Regions from separate parts of the Streptosporangium sp. G11 genome, predicted to be linked through region 2. Evidence: predicted binding sites of a transcription regulator. Region 2 holds the regulator's gene; each other region holds the start of a gene.
The links. Region 2 encodes LexA, which represses DNA repair genes until DNA is damaged. Its sites were predicted from a motif close to TCGAACANNTGTTCGA; they were not measured.
Positions count from the first base shown of each region.

Region 1: the regulator LexA is predicted to act here: its motif matches at 1,666-1,681, upstream of recA (recombinase RecA).
Region 3: the regulator LexA is predicted to act here: its motif matches at 1,212-1,227, upstream of ruvC (crossover junction endodeoxyribonuclease RuvC).

Region 1 covers NZ_JBPJUQ010000002.1:158,241-163,292, forward strand. The annotation lists gene recX (recombination regulator RecX) at 1-408, opposite strand, end outside; gene recA (recombinase RecA) at 423-1,559, opposite strand; gene ACSDR0_RS02825 (hypothetical protein) at 1,930-2,208, shown strand; gene ACSDR0_RS02830 (DUF3046 domain-containing protein) at 2,321-2,515, opposite strand; gene ACSDR0_RS02835 (VOC family protein) at 2,665-3,153, opposite strand; gene ACSDR0_RS02840 (ATP-dependent helicase) at 3,434-5,052, shown strand, end outside.
Region 2 covers NZ_JBPJUQ010000074.1:24,462-29,513, reverse strand. The annotation lists gene leuS (leucine--tRNA ligase) at 2-2,470, shown strand; gene lexA (transcriptional repressor LexA) at 2,939-3,649, opposite strand; gene ACSDR0_RS40395 (LysM peptidoglycan-binding domain-containing protein) at 4,506-4,778, shown strand.
Region 3 covers NZ_JBPJUQ010000026.1:48,473-53,524, forward strand. The annotation lists gene ruvA (Holliday junction branch migration protein RuvA) at 1-595, opposite strand, end outside; gene ruvC (crossover junction endodeoxyribonuclease RuvC) at 592-1,179, opposite strand; gene ACSDR0_RS23745 (cation:proton antiporter) at 1,346-2,623, opposite strand; gene ACSDR0_RS23750 (YebC/PmpR family DNA-binding transcriptional regulator) at 2,697-3,449, opposite strand; gene pdxT (pyridoxal 5'-phosphate synthase glutaminase subunit PdxT) at 3,453-4,043, opposite strand; gene ACSDR0_RS23760 (alkaline phosphatase D family protein) at 4,331-5,052, opposite strand, start outside.

The DNA of each region.
Region 1 (5,052 bases), on a different contig from region 2:
CTCGCGCTTGCGCAGCGCCTCCGCGAGCTGGGCCCGGGTGCGCGGCGCCATGGTCAGCAGCCGCAGGCAGATGCCTCGCGCCACCGCCTGCGGGTCGGCTCCGGCCCTCCGGCCCTCCGGAGGTCCCTCGGCCTGCCCGTCGGATCCATCGGATCCATCGGATCCATCGGGAGGGAAGCCGAAGGAGGCACCCCCGGACCGCCGTCCGCCACGCCGGGAGGCACGCTTCTTCCGGCCTCGCGGCGCGTCACCCGCGGGGTTCGCGGTCTCCTCGCGAAACCCTCCCTCCGAGGCGGACGGACCGTGGTCGCGCCTGCCCGGTGAGCCCGCCCGGGGCTCGTCGGGCCAGGCACCCCAATCTCTCGGCCCGGCCTCGCCGGCCGGACCGGAGTCAGGTCCCGTCGTCATCGATCAACCCGATTTCAGGCGTCACCCGGCTTGGGAGCGGCGGCGGCCTTGGAACCGCGACCGGCCGCGACGGGAGCCGCGGTGGACGCGCGACCTGCCGCGGCGGCCGGGGCCGAAGCCGCGGGGGCGGGAGACGAGGCGGCCGGGTTGTCGACGCGCGGGCCGACGCCGAGCTTCTCCTTGATCTTCTTCTCGATCTCGTTCGCCATGTCCGGGTGGCTCTTGAGGAAGTTTCGCGCGTTCTCCTTGCCCTGGCCGAGCTGGTCACCCTCGTAGGTGTACCAGGCACCGGACTTGCGGACGAAGCCGTGCTCGACGCCCATGTCGATCAGGCCACCCTCGCGGGAGATGCCGACGCCGTAGAGGATGTCGAAGTCGGCCACGCGGAAGGGCGGGGCCATCTTGTTCTTGACGACCTTCACCCGGGTGCGGTTGCCGACGGCGTCGGTGCCGTCCTTCAGCGTCTCGATGCGGCGGATGTCGAGGCGGACCGAGGCGTAGAACTTCAGCGCCTTTCCACCGGTCGTGGTCTCGGGCGAGCCGAACATGACGCCGATCTTCTCGCGAAGCTGGTTGATGAAGATCGCGGTGGTGCCGGTGTTGTTGAGCGCGCCGGCGATCTTGCGCAGCGCCTGGGACATCAGGCGGGCCTGGAGACCGACGTGGCTGTCGCCCATCTCGCCCTCGATCTCGGCCTTGGGCACCAGGGCCGCGACCGAGTCGATGACCAGCAGGTCGACGGCGCCGGACCGGATCAGCATGTCGGCGATCTCCAGCGCCTGCTCCCCGGTGTCGGGCTGGGAGACGAGCAGCGCGTCGGTGTCGACGCCCAGCTTCTGGGCGTACTCCGGGTCGAGCGCGTGCTCGGCGTCGATGAACGCGGCGATGCCGCCGCCGCGCTGGGCGTTGGCCACCGCGTGCAGGGCGACCGTGGTCTTGCCCGAGGACTCGGGACCGTAGACCTCGACGACGCGGCCGCGGGGGAAGCCGCCGATGCCGAGGGCCACGTCGAGCGCGATGGAGCCGGTCGGGATCACTTCGATGGGCGCACGGACCTCATCGCCCAGACGCATGACGGAGCCCTTGCCGAACTGCCGCTCGATCTGAGCGAGTGCGGTCTCAAGCGCCTTCTCGCGGTCGTTAGCTGCCATGGGAGCCCCCTGAAGGGTCGCGGGTTGGATCGGTTGCCAGAAAGCTACGGGGTGCCGCCGACAATTTCGGGAGGGCACGCCAGGAGTGACGGCCTGTTCAATATAGCCGAACGACTGTTCGATCGCCGCCCGTTGGCACCCACACGTTACGGGAGTCGCGAACCGCCGCGAAGCTCCCCCGCGCACGACCCGGCACGGCTCCGCACGGACGGATGCGAACGAACGGATGCGGACGGACACGGACGGCGGGTCACGGCCCCGGGAGTGCGGACCCCATCCGGGAGGCGACATTTCCGAGAATTGTCTTGGACCTGTTGTAACCGGGCTGACCTGGGGTGATCCTGAGGGGAAACGACCCGAGGTGCCCGACGTGCCCAACGCGTTCACGCAGCAACGCCTAGCCCATCTCGATTCCCTGGCCGCCGAACTGCGACAACGAGGACTGGTGAGCCGCACCCTCGGGGGCGCCACCCCGGTGCTGTGGGTGTGGCATCCGGACAGTCACCGCCAGACCATCGTCTTCGCCACCCCGGTCAGGGACGGCTGGCTGTTCCTGTGGTCACCGGACGGCGAGGAGAGCGCCGACGATCCCGCGCACGCGGCCGACTCGGTGGAGAAGATCCTCGCCCCGCTCCCCGAGCCGTCCTGACCGGCCGGACCCTCCCCGGCCCCGGTCCTCGCTCACCTCTCGGAGAGCCCGCCGGCCTTCCCGGGCCTGCGGGCTCTCACCTGTTCCTCGGGTTCCTCAGGCTTCCCGGCCCTCAGCGGAGCCTGGGCGCGACGTCGGTCACCCCGCACACGGCGCGCCAGACCTCCTTGGCCCCAACACCCTCGGCCAGCGCCTGGATCACGGTCCGGCCGCCGAGATCGGCGATGACGTAGTCGCGGGCCCACGACTCGGCGTACGGGTCGCCGAAGTGCGTCTTCATCCGCATCCAGAAGTCCGACAGGCGCATGCCCCCAGTATGGGTCCACTCCGGCGTGCCGTGGCCCGTCCCGGCACGCCGCAGGGCCGCGAGCCGCCCGCGTCCCGGCCCCGGCCCGAGGGGAACGGGGACGGAAGACGGACGAGGGCGCGGACGGCCGGGGAGGAGGTACGGGGCCGTCAGAGCACGCGGGAGCCGTACATCTCGCCGAGGGGGTCGGCGAGCAGTTCCAGGCGGGCCCCGTCGGGGTCGGCGAAGTAAATGGACGCGCCGCTCTCGACCTGGTGCGGCACGCCCGCCGCCTCCAGCTTGCCCCGCAGTCGCTCCCAGGTGGAGGGGTCGACGGAGATGGCGACGTGGTGGAGCCCGCCGAGGACCTCCCTGTAGGGGCCGAGGTCCAGGCCGGGGAAGTCGAAGAAGGCGAGGAGGTTGCCGTTGCCGATGTCGAAGAAGAAGTGGTTCGACCCTCGGTAGTCACGGTTCTCGAAGATCTCCGTGAGCGGGAACTCCAGGAGCTCCTGGTAGAACGCGATCGTCGTCTCGACGTCGGAGGAGATCAGTGCGAAGTGATGCAGCCCCCTCGCGCTGCTCGGCGGGCGGTGCGCCCTGAGGTGCTTCGCCTTGATCCGCTCGCGTGTCGCCTCGATGGCCTGATGGTCGATGCTCACCGTTAGCTCACCACTCAATGCGTCGTGTTCGTCAAAGCCATGTCCGTGACGACAGGGGGCCAACCTATCCCGGACGTCATGTCATGGTGGCGAAGCCTCGGAAACCCCTGTGGCGCGGCCTTCCGGGGTCCGGCCGCGAGAACATTGGATCATGTATCCGCAGGTGACGCACGAGTCGTCCGCTCCCGTCCGGCGGGCGGCGGAGGGGTTCTGTCGGTGGGGCCGTGCAGTATGGGCGGTGACCCGGTTGGTCGGCCGAACCGGGAGCTAGGGGGCGACGATGGGCGAGACGACGGGCTCGGGCGGAGCGCTCGATCACTTCACCCGGATGACCAAAGACTGGTTCACCGGGGCGTTCGCCGCGCCGACCGCCGCGCAGGAGGGGGCGTGGGAGGCGATCGCCCGGGGTGACAACACCCTGGTGGTCGCGCCCACCGGCTCCGGCAAGACGCTGGCCGCCTTCCTGTGGTCGCTCGACCGGCTCGCCGCCTCCGCCCCCGGCTCCCCACCTGCCGCCGGGGCCTCCGGTGCGGGCCCCGCGGGTGACACGGGCGGCCGGGGCGGGCGAGGGCGTTCGCGGAAGGACGACGAGCCGGTGAGGCGGTGCCGGGTCCTGTACGTGTCGCCCCTCAAGGCCCTGGCGGTCGACGTCGAGCGCAACCTCCGGGCGCCGCTGGCCGGGCTGGGGCAGACCGCGCGACGGCTGGGTCTGCCGGTGCCGGAGATCTCGGTGGCGATCCGGTCGGGCGACACCTCCCCCGAGGAGCGGCGCCGGTTCGCGACCAGGCCGTCCGACATCCTGATCACCACCCCCGAGTCGCTGTTCCTGCTGCTCACCAGCCAGGCCCGCGAGGCGTTGCGCGGCGTGGAGACGGTCATCGTCGACGAGGTGCACGCGGTGGCGGCCACCAAGCGCGGCGCGCACCTGGCCCTCAGCCTGGAGCGGCTCGACTCCCTCCTGCCCCGGCCCGCCCAGCGGATCGGCCTGTCGGCGACCGTGCGACCGGTGAGCGAAGTGGCCGCCTTCCTGGGCGGGCCACGCCCGGCGACCGTGGTCCAGCCGCCCTCCGACAAGGAGATCGAGATCGAGGTGGTCGTCCCGATCGAGGACATGACCGAGCTCGACACGCCTCCCGCCCCGCCCGACCCCGACGACGACCGCTGGCTGACCGAGACCCCGGCCAGGCGGTCGATCTGGCCGCACGTGGAGGAGCGGCTGTTCGAGCTGATCGGGAGCCACAGCTCCACGATCGTGTTCGCCAACTCCCGGCGGCTGGCCGAGAGGCTGTGCACCCGCCTCAACGAGCTGGCGTGGGAGCGGCGGGATGACGGCGAGGAGCCGGCCGGGGAGGGCGCCGAGGCGGAGCCTGTGCACTGGGCCGAGGGGTTTCCCAGGCCCCCGGCCTCCCTGTCCACCCCGGCGGCGATGATGGCGCAGGCCGGCGCGGCCAAGGGGGTCGTCCCGGAGATCGTGAGGGCACACCACGGTTCGGTGTCGAAGGAGGAGCGCTCCCAGATCGAGGAGGCGCTCAAGTCGGGGCGACTGCCCGCCGTGGTCGCGACCTCCAGTCTGGAGCTCGGCATCGACATGGGCGCGGTCGACCTGGTGGCCTGCGTCGGGGCGCCGCCGAGCGTGGCGAGCGGCCTGCAGCGGATCGGCCGGGCCGGGCACCAGGTGGGGGCCGTCTCACGTGGCGTGATCTTCCCCAAATACCGCGGGGACCTGGTCCAGACGGCCGTGGTGGCCGAGCGGATGAGGAGCGGGGAGATCGAGGACCTGCGCTATCCGCGCAACCCTCTCGACGTGCTCGCCCAGCAGATCGTGGCGATGACCGCGCTGGACGAGTGGACGGTCGACGAGCTGGAGGGGGTCGTGCGGCGCGCCGCCCCCTACCGGAC
Region 2 (5,052 bases):
CATGCAGAGCGACGAGCAGCACTATGACCCGCAGGCACTGCAGGTCAAGTGGCAGCGCAGGTGGGAGGAACTGGACCCCTTCCGGGCCTCCGACGACCCCGCCGACCCGCGCGAGCGGCGCTACATGCTCGACATGTTCTCCTACCCCTCGGGCGACCTGCACATGGGGCACGCCGAGGTGTTCGCCCTGGGCGACGTCATCTCCCGTTACTGGGTCCAGCGCGGCTACAACGTGCTGCACCCCGTCGGCTGGGACTCCTTCGGCCTGCCCGCCGAGAACGCCGCGATCAAGCACAACGCGCACCCGGCGGAGTGGACCTACGCCAACATCGAGACCCAGGCCAACTCCTACAGGCGCTACGCGATCTCCTTCGACTGGTCCCGGCGCCTGCACACCAGCGACACCTCGTACTACAAGTGGACCCAGTGGCTGTTCAACCGCTTCTTCGAGCGAGGCCTGGCCTACCGCAAGGGCGGGCTGGTCAACTGGTGCCCGAACGACCAGACCGTGCTGGCCAACGAGCAGGTCAAGGACGGCAGGTGCGAGCGCTGCGGCGCCGAGGTCGTCCGCCGCGAGCTGACCCAGTGGTATTTCAAGATCACTGATTACGCCGACCGGCTGCTGGACGACATGGCCCTGCTGGAGGGCGGCTGGTCCGAGCGCGTGCTGACGATGCAGCGCAACTGGATCGGCCGATCCGAGGGCGCCGACGTCAACTTCGTGATCGAGGGCCGTGACGAGCCGGTCACCGTCTACACCACCCGTCCCGACACCCTGTACGGCGCCACCTTCTTCGTGGTCGCCCCGGACGCGCCGCTGGCCGAGGAGATCGTCACCGACGACCGGCGTGAGGCGTTCGAGGCCTACCGGGTCGAGGTGTCCAAGCTGTCCGACATCGACCGGCTGTCCACCGAGAAGGAGAAGACCGGCGTCTTCCTGGGCCGGTACGCCGTCAACCCGGTCAACGGCGAGCGCATGCCGGTCTGGGCGGCCGACTACGTGCTGTCCGACTACGGCCACGGCGCCATCATGGCCGTGCCCGCGCACGACCAGCGCGACCTGGACTTCGCCCGCGCCTTCGACCTGCCGGTACGGGTGGTCGTGCACACCGGCCTGGCCGATCCCGGCGAGACCGGCGTCGCCACCGCCGGTGACGGCGCGATGGTCAACTCCGGTCCGCTGGACGGCCTGACCAAGGTCGACGCGATCCGGAAGATCATCGGGGTGCTGAGCGAGCGGGGCACCGGCCACTCCACGGTCAACTTCCGGCTGCGCGACTGGCTGCTGTCCCGCCAGCGCTTCTGGGGCTGCCCGATCCCGATCATCCACTGCGCCGACTGCGGCGAGGTCCCCGTCCCCGACGACCAGCTGCCCGTCACCCTGCCCGACATGCGTGGCGAGGCCCTGGCGCCCAAGGGCGTCTCCCCGCTGGCCTCGGCCGAAGACTGGGTCAACGTCTCCTGTCCCAAGTGCGGCGGCCCGGCCAAGCGTGACACGGACACGATGGACACCTTCGTCGACTCCTCGTGGTACTTCCTGCGCTACGTCGACCCGGCCTACGAGGACGGCCCGTTCGACGCCGAGCGTGTCCGCAAATGGGGCCCGATCGACCAGTACATCGGCGGCGTCGAGCACGCCGTGCTGCACCTGATGTACGCCAGGTTCTTCACCAAGGTCCTGCACGACATGGGAATGATCGACTTCGTCGAGCCCTTTACCCGCCTGCTGAACCAGGGGCAGGTCATCAACCAGGGCAAGGCGATGTCCAAGTCGCTGGGCAACGGCGTCGACCTGGGCCAGCAGATCGACGCCTACGGTGTCGACGCGGTCAGGCTGACCGTCGTCTTCGCCGGACCGCCCGAGGACGACATCGACTGGTCCGACGTCTCCCCGGCGGCGTCGCAGAAGTTCCTGGCCCGCGCGTTCCGCGTCATGGCCGAGGCCGGTGCGGCCTCGGCGCCCGGCGTCGACGTCACCGCCGGAGACCTGAACCTGCGCAAGGTCGTCCACCACACCATCGACGAGGTCACCAAGCTGGTCGACTCCCACCGCTTCAACGTCGCGGTGGCCCGCATGATGGAGCTGACGAGCGCGGCCCGCAAGGCCATCGACTCCGGGCCCGGCGCCGCCGACCCGGCGGTCAGGGAGGCCGCCGAGACCCTGGCGGTCATGCTGTCCCTGGTCGCGCCGTACGCGGCGGAGGAGGGCTGGGAGCGGCTGGGACACACCGCCTCGGTCGCCACCGCGGGCTGGCCGACGGCCGACCCGGCGCTGCTGGTCCAGGAGTCGGTCACCTGTGTCGTCCAGGTCGCGGGCAAGGTCCGTGACCGGCTGGAGGTCTCCCCGGAGATCTCCGAGGCGGACCTGGAGGCACTGGCCCTGGCGTCGGAGAAGGTCCGGTCCTTCCTGTCCGGTACGCCGCGCAAGGTGATCGTCCGCGCGCCCAAGCTGGTCAACATCGTCCCGTAGGCGCCGTCCGGAGGCCGTGCGGCGCGGTCTCGGGGTCGTCGTGGTCACTCGGGGGCGCCCGCCCGGCGCTCCCGAGCGGCCACGGAGCAACCGGCGTGTCTTCGCGCTCACTTCGAGCCGGGCAGGCTCCCGCGTCAACCGGTGTGTCCTGCGCTCACGTCAACCGATGTCTCCCCACGCCCATCTCGACGGGTGGGCGCGGGCCCGCCGGCGCGGGCTCTTCTCGTGGCGCACCGTCACCTGAAAACGCCGGGTGGGTGGTGTCCCGATATCGGGACACCACCCACCCGGCGTGTCGCGCGTCCTTCGGCGTGTCGCCCGAAGGCCGGTGGCGCGTGGTTCGGAGCTCGCGTCGAGGCGGTGCGGTTCAGCGATTCGGAGCGCGCGTCGGAACGGTGCGGTTCAGTGGTTCGGAGCGCGCGCCAGAACGCGGGGAGGGCGGTTCGGAGCTCGCTCGGGACGCTCGCGTCAGAGCTTGCGGAGGACCGCGACGACCTTGCCGAGCACGGTGGCCTCGTCACCGGGGATCGGGTCGTAGTTGGGGTTGTGCGGGACCAGCCAGACGTGGCCGTCCCTGCGCTTGAAGGTCTTGACCGTGGCCTCGCCGTCGATCATCGCCGCGACCACGTCGCCGTTGTCGGCGACCGGCTGCTGGCGTACGACCACCCAGTCACCGTTGGCGATGGCGGCCTCGATCATCGAGTCACCGGTCACCTGGAGGAGGAAGAGCGTGCCCTCGCCGACAAGCTGCTTGGGCAGGGCGAAGACGTCCTCGATGCTCTCCTCGGCCAGGATGGGGCCACCGGCGGCGATCCGGCCGACGAGGGGCACGTAGGCGGCGGTCGGACGGCTGACCGGAGTCTCGTCCTCGCCGGAGTCGGGATCCACCCACAACACGGGCTCGCCGGGAAGACGGACCTCCAGGGCGCGGGGGCGGTGCGGATCACGCCGCAGATAGCCCTTGCGCTGCAACGCCGTCAGCTGGTGCGACACGCTGGAGGTGCTGGTGAGCTGCACCGCCTCGCCGATCTCCCGCATGGACGGCGGGTAGCCGCGCTGCTGCACGGAATCGCGGATCACTTCAAGGATCTTCCGCTGCCTGGGGGTGAGGCCAAGGGAGTCACGCCTTCGCACCGCCAGGTCGCTGGCGGCCGAACCGTTCTCGTTGTGCTGGCTCATACGAACTCCTCGCCTCCCGGTCTGTATTTAACGCGTCGCACACAGCGACCATACCTCGGCCGAAGATCATATTCAAACAATTGTTCGAATGTCCTCGAAATCGGCGACGCCGTGGTGTACAACATCGTACGGGAGTTCGATCGACATCGTGTTCGATTCGCCGATCTTTCTTCGACATGTGTTCGGCCAGGTCGAGGGGATGGGGGCCACCGTGAAACCGACCGCGACGACACCACGATCCAGGACCGCGCCGAGGGTCCGGGCGGCGCAGAGATCACCGGGGGCGCCGCGCCTGCGGCTCGTGCCGCCTCCGAGACCGGAGCAGGAGCCGGGCCCCGCGCCGGAGTCGGCGCGCGGGCCCGAGGCGGGGCCGGAGCCGGAGTCCGGACGGGGCTCCGTGCCGAGGCCGCGCCCCGGGCGTGAGCCGGGACGGAGGCCGGGGCAGGAGCCCGAGCGGGCGTTCGAGCGCGAGCCGGTGCGGGGGCCCGGCCGCGAGACCGGAAGAAAGGCCGTGCGCGAGCCGCGACAGGGGGCCGGCCGGGAGTCCGGGAGAAAGTCCGGGCGCGAGCCGGGGCAGGCGTTCGGGCGCGAGCCGGGGCGTGGGGCCGACCGTGGGCAGGGGCGGCCGTCCGGGCGCGAGCGGAGACGGCGGCCCGGCCGTGAGTCGGTGCCGGGGCTCGTCCGGGAGCCGGAGCCGGGGGCCGGACGCGCGTCCGGGCCGAGGCCGGCGACGGCACCGGCGGCGGACCCCCGCCGTCCCGGCGCCAGCCGATCGGGCGCCAGTCGGCCGGGGAGCGGCCGATCGGGGGCCGGCCGGCGGCCGATCCGGCTCACCCGGCGTGGCAGGATCGTGGCGGTGGCGGTGCTCGTGCTGGTCGCCCTGGGGGTGCTCTGGATCGGCGGGCGCATCGACATGGCCTCGGCGGGCGAGCGGGAGGGCCTTGAGAGTCTGCCGCGGATCACGGTGCACGCCGGCGACACGCTGTGGGAGATCGCGGACGCGTTGACGGAGGAGGCGGACGCCGGGCCGATGGTCCGTCGGATCATGGACCTCAACGGGCTGTCCGGCTCCGAGGTCCGGCCGGGGACCCGGCTCTATCTCCCCGAGGGCCTTGTCCCCCTGAGGTGAGGCCGGCCGATGGAGCGGGTGGCCGAAGGGCTCACCTGACAGGTCGCCTGGGACGATTGTGAGGGAAGTGACGCCCGGGGCGGGAGGGGCCTCGCCCGGGCGGCGACACGCCGGGATGTGACGGCTGATCAGCGACTTCACGCGGCAAGGTCGTTTCAACTTGCGTTCATGGTCGAGCGCTTCTACGGTTGGACCACAACATCTAGTGGCTGCATCGCAACCCTTCACCACAGATTGTGTTTCCATTACCGCATCTCGACTATTCGAAGATGTG
Region 3 (5,052 bases), on a different contig from region 2:
CGGCCTTGAGCAGGACCGCCACCTGCGGGGTGCGGCCCTCGGCCGTCTCCGTGTCGGCCTGGGGCTCGACGGCGGCGACCGCCTCGTCGGCGTCTCGCGCCGAGTAGCCCAGGCCGACCAGGCCGGAGTGGACCTGGCCGCGCCAGGCGGGTGTGGCGGCGCGGCCGTCGAGGGCGGCGCTGACGGCCTCCTCCGGAGTGCCGAGCTTGTTCTTGAGGTCGACGATGATCCGCTGGGCGCCCTTCGGGCCCACCCCGGGGACCCTGGTCAGCGCCTTGACGTCGGCGGAGGCCACGGCCACCCGGAGCGCGTTGGGGCTGTGCACGGCCAGCATCGCCAGGGCGACCTTGGGGCCGACCCCGTTGGCCGTCTGCAGCATCTCGAAGATGCCGCGCTCGTCGTCGGTGCCGAAGCCGAACAGTGTCAGCGACTCCTCGCGGACCACCAGCGAGGTGGCCAGCCTGGCCTCCTCACCCATCCTGAGCGTCGCCAGCGTGCCCGGCGTGCAGTGCACGAGGACTCCCACCCCGCCCACCTCGACGACCACACCGTCGGGCGCGATCGCGGTCACCTGTCCTCGCACCGAGGCGATCACTTCGCGGTTCCTCTCGGGTATCCGGCCCTGCCACGGCCTCGGAAGTAGGCGGCGGGGGTGGTGCCGGAGCCGCTCGCGGCCTTCGCGGCGGCCTCGGCCAGCCTGCTCTGGGCGCCGCCCCGCCACACGTGGCAGATCGCGAGGGCGAGCGCGTCGGCGGCGTCGGCGGGCTTGGGCATGGCGTCCAGCCGCAGCAGGCGGGTCACCATCGTGCCGACCTGCTGCTTGTCGGCCGTGCCGCTGCCGGTGATGGCGGCCTTGACCTCGGACGGCGTGTGCAACGCGACCGGCAGGCCCCTGCGGGACGCGCACAGGATCGCCACGGCGGAGGCCTGCGCGGTGCCCATCACGGTCCTGAGGTTGTGCTGGGCGAAGACCCGCTCCACGGCCACCGCGTCGGGCCTGATCTCGTCGAGCCACTGCTCGATGCCGGCCTCGATCGCCACCAGCCGGGCGCCTATCTCGTCGTCGGCGGGGGTGCGAACGACCCCGACCTTGACCAGGCTCAGCGGTGCGCCGGGCCGCCCCTCGACGGCACCGAGCCCGCATCGGGTAAGCCCGGGATCGACCCCCATCACCCGCAGCTCGGGCAACCGCACCGACACGCCTCCGCTCGCCGAACACCTGTTCGGTGGCAGACTCTACCGCGTGAGAGCGTCCCGCGCACGGCTCTCCGGGCCCGCGGGCGCCGCGCCGGGATCGCTCCGGCGCGCGAAGCGGCCGACGGCCCCGCGCCGGCGGGCGCCGGGCTCACAGGTGCTGGACGGCGGGTTCGGCGTTCCGGGCGTCTCCCGCCCTGTCGCGCAGCCGGTCCAGGCGGTTCATCACCGGCGAGGCCGAGATCCCGTGGATCACCAGGGAGGCCAGCACGGTGAAGGCGACCACTGCCCAGAGCTCCTCGGCGGGTACGCCGAAGTCGGCCTGGCCGAGCGCGTAGGCGAGGTAGAACAGCGAGCCGATGCCGCGGATGCCGAAGAAGGCGGTCGCGACGCGCTCGCGCGGCCCCGCCCTGCCCCCGAGCCCGGCGATCCATCCGCTCAGCGGCCGGATGACCAGCAGCAGCACCAGGCCGACCGCGGCGCCCCGCCAGGTGAGCGCGGACAGGCCGCCCATCGCGACGAAGCCGCCGAGCAGCACGATCAGCCAGGCGGTGAACAGCCGCTCCAGCTGCTCTATGAAGCCGTGCAGCACCCCGTTGTAGCCGTGGGTGCGCTCCGCCGCCCTGATGGTGCAGGCGGTCACGAACACCGCGATGAAGCCGTACCCGTACACCAGCTCGGTGAGGCCGTAGGCCAGGAACGTCGCGGCCAGCGCCACGAAGCCGTCGCGGTGCTCGGCCAGCCGCAGGTCGGATTTCTGGGCGCGGAAGAAGAGCCGTCCCAGCCCCTTGCCGATCAGCAGGCCGCACACCACGCCCGCGGCGCACCGGTAGAGCAGGTCCACCAGCGTCCACTCGCCGATCCAGCCGACACCCCCGCCGACGGCCAGCGCGATCGCGGCGTACACCAGGGGGAAGGCCAGGCCGTCGTTGAGGCCCGCCTCCGAGGTGAGGGTGAAGCGGACCTCGTCGTCGGCGTTCTCCGAGTCGACGGGCTCGCCGACCTGCACGTCGGAGGCGAGCACCGGGTCGGTCGGCGCGAGCACCGCGCCCAGCAGCAGCGCCGCCGCCAGGGGCCACCCGAGCAGGCCGTACGCGGTGGCGGCCACGGCGAGGACGGTCAGCGGGAGCGTCCACCCCAGCAGGCGCCAGGTCGAGGACCAGTCGCGCCGCCCGAAGGGCCGGTTGATGGCCAGCCCTGCGCCCATGAGCGAGATCAGCACGCAGATCTCGGTGGCGTGCTCGACCAGCGCCCGGTGAGCCACCGGGTCGGGATCGGGCAGGTCCAGGGGCAGGGCGTAGAGAAGGACGCCGCCCAGCAGGCAGGCCAGAGGGAGAGAGAAGGGGCGCCGGTTCAGGAGCCGGGGCAGCGTGGCCGCGAGCAGCGCGGCGACGCCCGCCACGGCAAAAATCAGATCAGGATTGCCCATTGTCCGCGTGATATGCCCTCGATCACGCGGACAAACCTCGCAGACAATACGAGATCACGCCGAATTGCCTGGCTTATGCGTCGAGCTTCTCCATGACCTCGTCGGAGACGTCGAAGTTGGCCCAGACGTTCTGCACGTCGTCGCTGTCCTCAAGGGCGTCGATCAGCCTGAAGACCTTGCGGGCGCCGTCCTCGTCCAGCGGGACGTTCATCGTCGGCATGAAGCTCGACTCGGCCGAGTCGTAGTCGATCCCGGCCTCCTGCAGGGCCTTGCGGACCGGGACGAGGTCGGTGGCCTCGGAGACGACCTCGAACTGGTCGCCCAGGTCGTTGACCTCCTCGGCGCCCGCGTCGAGGACCGCGGTCAGCACGTCGTCCTCGGCCAGCTCACCCTTGGGGACGAGCACGACGCCCTTGCGGTTGAACATGTAGGACACCGAGCCGGGGTCGGCCAGCGAGCCGCCGTTGCGGGTCAGCGCGACGCGAACCTCGGAGGCGGCGCGGTTGCGGTTGTCGGTGAGGCACTCGATCAGCACCGCGACGCCGCCGGGGGCGTAGCCCTCGTACATGATGGTCTGCCAGTCGGCGCCGCCGGCCTCCAGGCCGCCGCCACGCTTGCGGGCGCGCTCGATGTTGTCGATCGGGACCGAGCTCTTGCGCGCCTTGGTGATGGCGTCGTACAGCGTCGGGTTGCCGTCCGGATCGGGTCCGCCCGTCCGGGCCGCGACCTCGATGTTCTTGATGAGCTTGGCGAACAGCTTGCCGCGCTTGGAGTCAAGTGCGGCCTTCTTGTGCTTCGTCGTCGCCCATTTGGAGTGGCCGGACATCGCCTAGAGCTCCCTCACCATCTCAGCGAAATATGAATGCACACCGACATCCCCGGTAAGTTCCGGGTGGAAGGACGTGGCGAGCAACGGTCCTTGGCGGACCGCGACGATCCTATCCCCAGGTTCGGCCAGCGCCAGCACTTCGACCCCCGAACCCACGGATTCCACCCAGGGGGCGCGGATGAAGACCGCCCGCATGCCGCCGCGGCCGGCGAAGTCGACGTCGGCCTCGAAGGAGTCGACCTGGCGTCCGAAGGCGTTGCGGCGGACGACCATGTCGATGCCGCCGATCGTCTGCTGGCCTGCGATGCCGCCCTCGATCCGGTCGGCCAGCATGATCATTCCGGCGCAGGAGCCGTAGGCGGGCATGCCCTCCTTGATCCGCATCCGGAGCGGTTCGAGCAGCTCGAAGGTCTCGGCGAGCTTCCACATCGTGGTGGACTCCCCGCCGGGGATGACGAGGCCGTCGACCGCCTCCAGCTCGTGGGGACGCCGTACGGTGACCGCTCTCGCGCCCACCGCCTCCAGGGAGCGCACGTGCTCGCGCACGTCTCCTTGCAGCGCGAACACGCCGATCGTGGGGACGATGGTCACCGATGGTCCTTCCCGTGCGGGTGGGGTGCCCCCTCAGCGTATGGCCACCCTCGGATGGCCCCAAACCGGTTATCACCGCGGCTCGGCACGGCGATCCGGGCCGTGACGGCGGCCGGGAGCCCGTTCCCGGATCGATCCCGGCCGGGGCTCCCCTCCCGGACGCGTCACGGGCGCCCCGGCGAACGTTCGCCGGGGCGCCCGTGACGGCGGCCCTCAGGTGGTCATCAGGTGATCGTCAGGTGGTCGCCGGCGCCGCGACGCCGGCGATCACGACGATCACGACGGGATCAGGGACGCTTGGTCTCCAGGTCCACGGTCTCCTGGATCCAGTCGATCCCGGGGGTCCTGGCGGCCGAGGGGTCGACCGGGCGCAGGTAGGTCTGCTGCACGCCGGGGACCCGGTCCTCGATCACGAAGGTCGCCTTGGTGTGCGCCGCGGAGCCCGCCTGCGTGACCTGCGGCAGCACCTTGAAGTCCGCGGTCATCCGGTCGCGCTCGATCCTGGTCATCACGTAGCCGCGCTGGTTGTTGTAGAACTTCAGGTGCGGGTTGATGGTCAGGTACGGGTGGGTCGCCGGGTCCGAGTCGAGGCCGTCGCCGCCCGTGGTGATGGACGAGGCGACCAGCTCCGAGCCGACCGTGCGGGTGGTGGGGTCGTCGTAGTCGAGCTTGAGGTCGCTCGCCCAGTGGGCGTGCACGTCGCCGGTGAGCACCACGGGGTTGCGCACCCCGGCGTCCACCCAGCCCTGGGTGATGCGCCGGCGCGAGGCGACGTAGCCGTCCCAGGCGTCCTGGCTGGTGATCTTGGCGGGCCCGGCGTTGTTGTCGCGCTGGGCGAAGAAGACCTGCTGGCCGATGACGTCCCAGCGCGCCCCCGAGTGGCGCATGCCGTCCAGCAGCCAGCGCTCCTGCGCGTCGCCGGTGATCGAGCGGGCGGGGTCGACCGCCGCCGGGCAGTCCCGGTAGCCGTCGCCACAGCCCTGGTCGCTGCGGTACTGGCGGGTGTCGA